DNA from 3 places in the Peribacillus sp. NPDC058075 genome. Region 3 is predicted to be linked to each of the others. Evidence: riboswitches for the same ligand, from Rfam matches in the RefSeq annotation. Region 3 holds a riboswitch; each other region holds the start of a gene.
The links. A riboswitch is a leader RNA that binds a small molecule or an ion and turns the genes downstream of it on or off. The one in region 3 is predicted to bind cobalamin.
Positions count from the first base shown of each region.

Region 1 (2,263 bases), on a different contig from region 3:
GTGCTTTTGTAAGCAATCCAACTCCTCCAGCGGACTCGGTTAAGGCTTCTTGATCTAATGCCCACGGTTCCGCTTCTTTTTGCAGTCGCTGATGCGGCTTCAATGTTTGCTTTTCCGAATTCAAAGTATATTTTCTCTGATAGCCTCTTGGTGTGATGATTTTGTCATCATATAAAAAGGTGGATGAGTTACCGATGATGACGGTGGTCAACATTCCAATATCGTGATTCAACATTTCCTGCAAATTGGTTATGACAATATCCTGCCTGTCGCGATAAGCACTTTTCACCAACCCGACAGGTGTATCGGGCGAACGGTAGCGAAGGAGAATTTTCTGTGTTTCAACAATTTGCCGGGTCCGCCTGCCGCTGCGCGGATTATAAAGTGCAATGACAAAGTCTGCCATCGCAGCCGCTTCAACCCTTTTAGCAATCAGTTCCCAAGGGGTTAAATGATCACTGAGGCTGATCGTACATGAATCGTGCATGACTGGTGCCCCAAGTAAAGACGCACATGAGTTGATGGCAGAAATGCCAGGAATGACTTCAATGCCCACTCCAGTTTCTTCTTTCCAGCCTTTTTCAATCAATACTTCATAAACCAACCCTGCCATCCCGTAAACTCCGGCATCCCCACTGGAAATCACCGCCACTTTCTTTCCCAGCTCCGCTTGTTTCACTGCTTCCTGTGCACGTGATACCTCTTCTGTCATCCCCGTACTAATGATCGTTTGATCTGTAAGCAGCCCCTGAATGAGTTCAACATAAGTTTTATAACCAATGATGTAATCACTTTCTTGAAGGGCTTCGACGGCACGTTTGGTAATGTGTTCAAAATTCCCGGGCCCAAAGCCCACGATGAATAATTTACCGTTTGTACTCATTAAGACATCTCCTTTTACGCTTTGTTCTTTGAAATACCCGTATGAGCAGGAAAATCTGGATTAGGTGTCATTTCCCCATCATTGAATTGATAGATCATCTGTGAAACAAACTCACCTTCATCGATATTACTGACGATCTGCCGACCGAAATCAGCCGTTTCCACTCGATACCAGTTTCCTTGCGGATAGGCAATCACAACGCAGGCATCCTTACATCTTCCGTTACAGCGTGTCCTGGTTGTATGGATTTTCAGATCCAAGCCTTTTGAAGTAATTTCATCGCGAATCGCTTGGGTTACTTCTTCCCCGCCCTTTTTCATGCAGCTGCTTCCATTACAAATCAACAGATGTGTATGTGTACCCTTCAAGTTCCAAGTAGTCATCTTCTTCCTCCTGCGTTCAGGGAAAAGGCAAAATAAAAAACCTTAACATAAGAGTCAAGGTTTAAAAAAACTATATGAATGAGGAGCCAAAGGCAAGCATGCCAAATCCTCCCAAAATCGTCATAGTCCTTCTACCTTTCCCTCCGAAAAGTATCATGCAATTTTAAAAGCAGGTTTCCTGGCTTACGCTTCATTTTACTTTGTCCCTTCCCGGCAACAATGCCAGTGGCTATCGACAATTTCATCAGCGTTTACAGTAGCGGGGGCTGCATCGGATTTTCACCGATTTCCCTATTATCCCTTGCTTATTGACACAAGGGCACTTTTAAAATGAATTATTTGGTTTTATTATACATTTCTAACTAACTTAATCTATCATATAACAACTTTTTCAAAATTCAATAGTTTATTCCGACTGTTTAGAAAAGTTTAATCGTGTAAAACCAGTTAAAATCCTTTCCTTGCAACAAACTTCGTCCGAAAAAAAAAGATAGTGTAGCTGGAATTATTTCTTTATGGTACACTATACAAGAAAATTTTCAAAATAATTACATAAGTTTCATGGTGTTGAATTTCTCGGAATTCAGCTTAAAAGGGAAGCCGGTGAAAATCCGGTGCGGTCCCGCCACTGTAAAGGGAAGTCCTATTACTTTAACTTTAATCCACTGTCAAATGAGATGGGAAGGATGTAATGGGATGATGATCCAAAGCCAGGAGACCTGCCATGAAGCGTGAAACTGTTTCAGCCTACGAGGATGGGCGTGCGGATCAGGCAGAATGGCCCATGGTTGGTTCATGCTGCAAAATTCCTGTTCATTACGCACTTCTTTCCTTTGAGAGAAGTGCTTTTTATGTTGGGCGCTGCTTTTCTTCTCAAGATTGATCAGAAAAATTTAAAAGTGTTGAAAGGAGAAAGAATGAAAAGAACCAATTGGAAAATCATTTATTTTGTCATCTTACTGCTTTTTGTCCCGAACCGGGCAATGGCCATGCATAT
Region 1 covers NZ_JBHVSL010000001.1:2,127,336-2,129,598, forward strand. Annotated here, with positions in the region: gene cobJ (precorrin-3B C(17)-methyltransferase) at 1-883, opposite strand, end outside; gene ACFVS1_RS10550 ((2Fe-2S) ferredoxin domain-containing protein) at 898-1,266, opposite strand; cobalamin riboswitch at 1,418-1,608, opposite strand; cobalamin riboswitch at 1,812-2,007, shown strand; gene ACFVS1_RS10555 (hypothetical protein) at 1,991-2,149, shown strand; gene ACFVS1_RS10560 (energy-coupling factor ABC transporter permease) at 2,184-2,263, shown strand, end outside.
Region 1: it holds a riboswitch for cobalamin, as region 3 does, so the genes downstream of both, ACFVS1_RS10550 ((2Fe-2S) ferredoxin domain-containing protein) here and ACFVS1_RS20050 (ABC transporter substrate-binding protein) in region 3, are expected to answer to the same signal.

Region 2 (2,263 bases), on a different contig from region 3:
ACGCCTTCTTCTAATTGAGAAATCATGATGCTTTTCATGATGTCCATCGCATTGATTTTTTCAAAGCTATAGTTTGGAAGCGTGCCATTTTCTGCGGCCTCGACAGCAAGTGCATAATGATTCCTGAAGCTTCCTTCGCCTTTCTTCTCGTCATAAAGATCTTCAAGTGAAAATCCGAGGGTTTGCTTAACGGTATGCGGATCGAAAAGATACCATTCTTTTCTGTCGCGTACAGCCTCCATGAATAAATCCGGTATGCATACGCCTGTAAAAATATCATGGGCTTTCAATCTGTCATCCCCGTTTTGTGTCTTTAAATCGAGGAAGCTCATGATATCTTTATGCCAGGCATCCAAGTAAATCGCGATGGCCCCTTTACGTTGACCCAATTGATCGACACTTACAGCTGTCTGGTTGAATAGTCGAATCCAGGGCGTCGTGCCGGAACTGTTTCCAGAGAAACCCCGGATATCGGAACCAAGCGAGCGAACCTTACCAACGTAAAGGCCGACACCGCCGCCGAATTTAGATACTTTTGCTGCATCGTAGTTTGATAGATAGATGCCGTCAATGGAATCTTCAATTGCGTCGATAAAGCAAGAGCTTAACTGTCCATGTGTTTTACCTGCATTGGAGAGTGTGGGAGTCGCAACGGTCATATAAAGGTTGGACATGGCCCAGTATGCTTCTTTTATAAGTTGCAGGCGGTGCTCCGTTTTTTCCATTCGCATGATTTCCATCGCGATGATCATGAAACGTTCTTGCGGCAGTTCGTAGACCTTGTCCTTTTTTGGGCGGGCCAGATAGCGGTCGTTCAATAAGTAGATGCCTATGTAAGAGAATAATTTATCTTTTTCCGGGTCGATCATCGAACCCAATTCCTCAATTTCCGCTTTTGTATAGGAAGATAGCAGTTCGGGTTTATAAATTGGATAACGCTGACCTTCCGAGAGATGGGAGAGTTCTGTGATCAGCTCATAGAACGGCCCATAACTCTTGCCTTCATAACCTCGATTGGCTTGTGCATCCCTATACATTGTATTCAACAGTTCTGCTGCAGCAACGAATGTCCAATCCGGAGCATCGATATCCACACCTTCAAGAGCGAGCTGAATCAGTTTTTTTGATGCCTGTTCTTCGGTTGAGTCACTTTTGCGATCCAGCCATTTTGTAAAACGCTTTTTGAACTTTTCCATATCGAGACGGCCTTCGAATTCCTTCGATAACATCTCAAGCTGGATGGATTTCGTTTCTGTGTCATTTTCACTTATGGTAGAGTTATATGTTTGAGTCATGAATAATCCTCCTTGTTAACTTCCGCTAAAATAAAAAAACCGCCCAAAGAATTGAGCGGATCAAACGATAGAATAAAGGAGCCATGAAAAAATAGCCGTTATACTATCGTTTCATCATCTCAATCCCCGAAGAATAAGAAACGTGAAAAATTCAAGGCAGGTCTCCTGACTCATGATCATCCTACTTTGAGTCCTTCCCGTATAGAGATCTATACAGTGGGTTTCTCATTTCGTCACATTTACAGTTGCGGGGACAGTTCCGGGTTTACACCGGATTCCCTTTTCAGCCATCACTGGCACCTTGGATTATAATAAATTCTATATATAGTTATTGGTGTTGTTTATGTAATCAATATCTAGTATTTCTGCTTATATTATCGTAAGCCATATACGATCATAATTCAACTAATATATTTGAAAAAAACCAACCCTTATCTATTGACAAAGTGATGGCAGAGGGTGAAGTAATGAAAGATTTTATTGGGGAATGGATAATTCAAGCGCTGATTTTACGCGATTTTGTGTTAAAATAAAGTGTCTAGTAAAGTTGGCTCTCCCTTATTGCGGTGAGGGGATTCACGGAAAAATATTTATGAAAAAGGGGATAAAATCTTGGAAAAAATATTAGTTTTTGGACATAAAAACCCGGATACAGACACAATCTGTTCGGCAATCGCTTATGCAGACCTGAAAAAGCAGTTAGGTATCAACGCTGAACCAGTTCGTCTGGGTGAAGTGAATGGTGAAACTCAATATGCATTGGACCAATTCAAATTCGATGCTCCCCGTCTTGTGGAAAAAGTTGCAGGGGAAGCTGATGGCGTAATCTTGGTCGATCATAACGAACGCCAGCAAAGTGCTGAAGATATTGACCAAGTCCGTGTGTTGGAAGTTATCGACCATCACCGTATCGCTAACTTCGAAACGAGCGATCCTTTATATTACCGTGCGGAACCAGTTGGCTGTAC
Region 2 covers NZ_JBHVSL010000001.1:3,320,915-3,323,177, reverse strand. Annotated here, with positions in the region: gene ACFVS1_RS16490 (ribonucleoside-diphosphate reductase subunit alpha) at 1-1,295, opposite strand, end outside; cobalamin riboswitch at 1,434-1,614, opposite strand; gene ACFVS1_RS16485 (manganese-dependent inorganic pyrophosphatase) at 1,908-2,263, shown strand, end outside.
Region 2: it holds a riboswitch for cobalamin, as region 3 does, so the genes downstream of both, ACFVS1_RS16490 (ribonucleoside-diphosphate reductase subunit alpha) here and ACFVS1_RS20050 (ABC transporter substrate-binding protein) in region 3, are expected to answer to the same signal.

Region 3 (2,263 bases):
TTTAACCGAGAATCGGATGCCAAGTGAGAAGTGCGTCTGGCTTACTTTTGATGATGGCTATACAGATAACTACACGGAGGCTTTCCCGATATTAAAAGAAAATGATATGAAAGCAACTGTCTTCATGATCGGGAAGTCCATTGATAAAGGTCATCACCTGACTGAAAATCAAATGGTGGAGATGAGCAGGAATGGGATTTCGATCGAAAGCCATACTATCAAACATTTGGAGCTGAACCGCATGACGGCAGAGCAGCAAGAGGCTGAAATGGTCCAGTCGAAGGAGCTAATCGACCGTATTCTCGACCAGGACACGACAGTGCTTTCTTATCCGGTTGGCCGATATAACGAAGAGACTCTCGGGCTGTCAGAAGAAGCTGGATACAAGATGGCAGTCACGACCGAACCTGGGGGAGCTTCAAGGGAGCAAGGGATGCAAGCCCTGCATCGGGTTCGGATTTCACCCGGGTTATCAGTCGATGGGTTTGCGTCACTGGTTGAAAATGCCTCTAATCATTGAAGGTGGATGGCACATTTCGAACTTGTTCAGAAAAATCATATAATAATCGATTCTTACATGGTGTATAATGAAGGCAGTGAAAATTATATACATACGAACGATTTGGTGTCGTAATGACTTAAAAGGGAAGCTGGTGAAATGCCAGCGCGGTCCCGCCACTGTATATGGGAGCTGACGGCTGTGTACCACTGTATGAGATATGGGAAGGTGCCGTTGACGATGACCATGAGCCAGGAGACCTGCCAAAATTCGTACACCTGTAACCTACGCGGATGGGAAGGTGTGTGGCAGACCCTAAAGAAGTCCGTAATGAAATTGTTGCCATACAAGCACCTTCCGTTTAACGGGAGGTGCTTTTTGTTTTGGGGCATCTTCCGGGATTATTAGGTGGAAAGAAATTAAATAAAAAGATTGTGGGGAATGAAAATGAAGAAAATTTTTGGTCTGATACTGTTGATGTTGCTTGTTGCAGGCATGATGGTCGGCTGCAGTGACACTACTGATGAAGGAAAAGAAAAGCAGCAAACGAATCATGCTCAACACGAAGCTTTCCCGATTACGATTAAAGATGCAACTGGGGAGAAAGTAACGATAGAACAAAAACCGAAGAAAATCGTTTCATTGATACCAAGTAATACGGAAGTGGTCTTTGCTCTTGGTTTGGGTAAAAAGGTCATTGGTGTTTCCGACAATGATAATTACCCGGAAGAAACGAAAGATATAGAAAAAGTCGGCGGAATGGAAATGAACACGGAGCTGATTGTCTCCATGAAGCCTGACCTTGTTCTTGCCCATGCATCAAGTGCCCATAATTCGAATGAGGGTTTACAGCAGCTTAAGGATGCTGGAATAGATGTCCTCGTAGTCAATGATGCACAAAGCTTTGATCAAGTCTATGAGTCTATTGAAATGATTGGAAAGGCAACGGGCGAACATGATAAGGCAAACGAAATCGTTGCGGATATGAAAACGAAGCTCAAGGATATCGAGGAAAAGGCCAAATCCGTAAAGGAAGAGGATAGGAAGACCGTTTTAGTGGAAGTTTCGCCGTCACCTGAAATATACACACCGGGAAAAAATACTTTCATGAATGAGATGCTTCAAATTATTTCAGCTGATAATGCTGCTGCTGAATTGGACGGTTGGGCAAAAATTGATGAAGAGTCGATGATTGCTGCAAATCCGGATGTCATCATTACAACATATGGTTATTATACGAAAGACGCAGTAAGTGAAGTGAAGGGCCGAAAAGGATGGCAAGATGTAAATGCCATTAAGAATGGCCAAGTCTTTGATGTCCATTCTGACTTGGTGACCCGTTCCGGTCCACGCTTGATAGAGGGAGTAGAGGAACTTGCCAAATCAGTCTATCCGAACCAATTTAACAACTAAATGGACGTTTGCTTATTTAATTGCGTTGTTTATTTTGTTATTCGCAATGACGATAGGCATTTCCTTTGGTTCGGTGTCAGTACCGATTCCCGTACTTTTACAAATAATCGGCAAGGAGATCTTTCATTTGCCGATTTCTGCTGATCCGGATGTGATGCTGACGAATATCGTGATGAACATCCGCTTGCCGCGTGTATTGCTTGCGGGTTTGGTCGGGGCATCGCTTGCGATTGCGGGCGCGGCATTTCAAGGGCTGCTCCGGAACCCGCTCGCTGATCCTTACACATTAGGCATTTCATCAGGAGCATCGGTCGGCGCCGTATTGACAATATTCTTGAATATATCATTGCC
Region 3 covers NZ_JBHVSL010000002.1:475,218-477,480, reverse strand. Annotated here, with positions in the region: gene ACFVS1_RS20055 (polysaccharide deacetylase family protein) at 1-520, shown strand, start outside; cobalamin riboswitch at 609-781, shown strand; gene ACFVS1_RS20050 (ABC transporter substrate-binding protein) at 947-1,912, shown strand; gene ACFVS1_RS20045 (FecCD family ABC transporter permease) at 1,875-2,263, shown strand, end outside.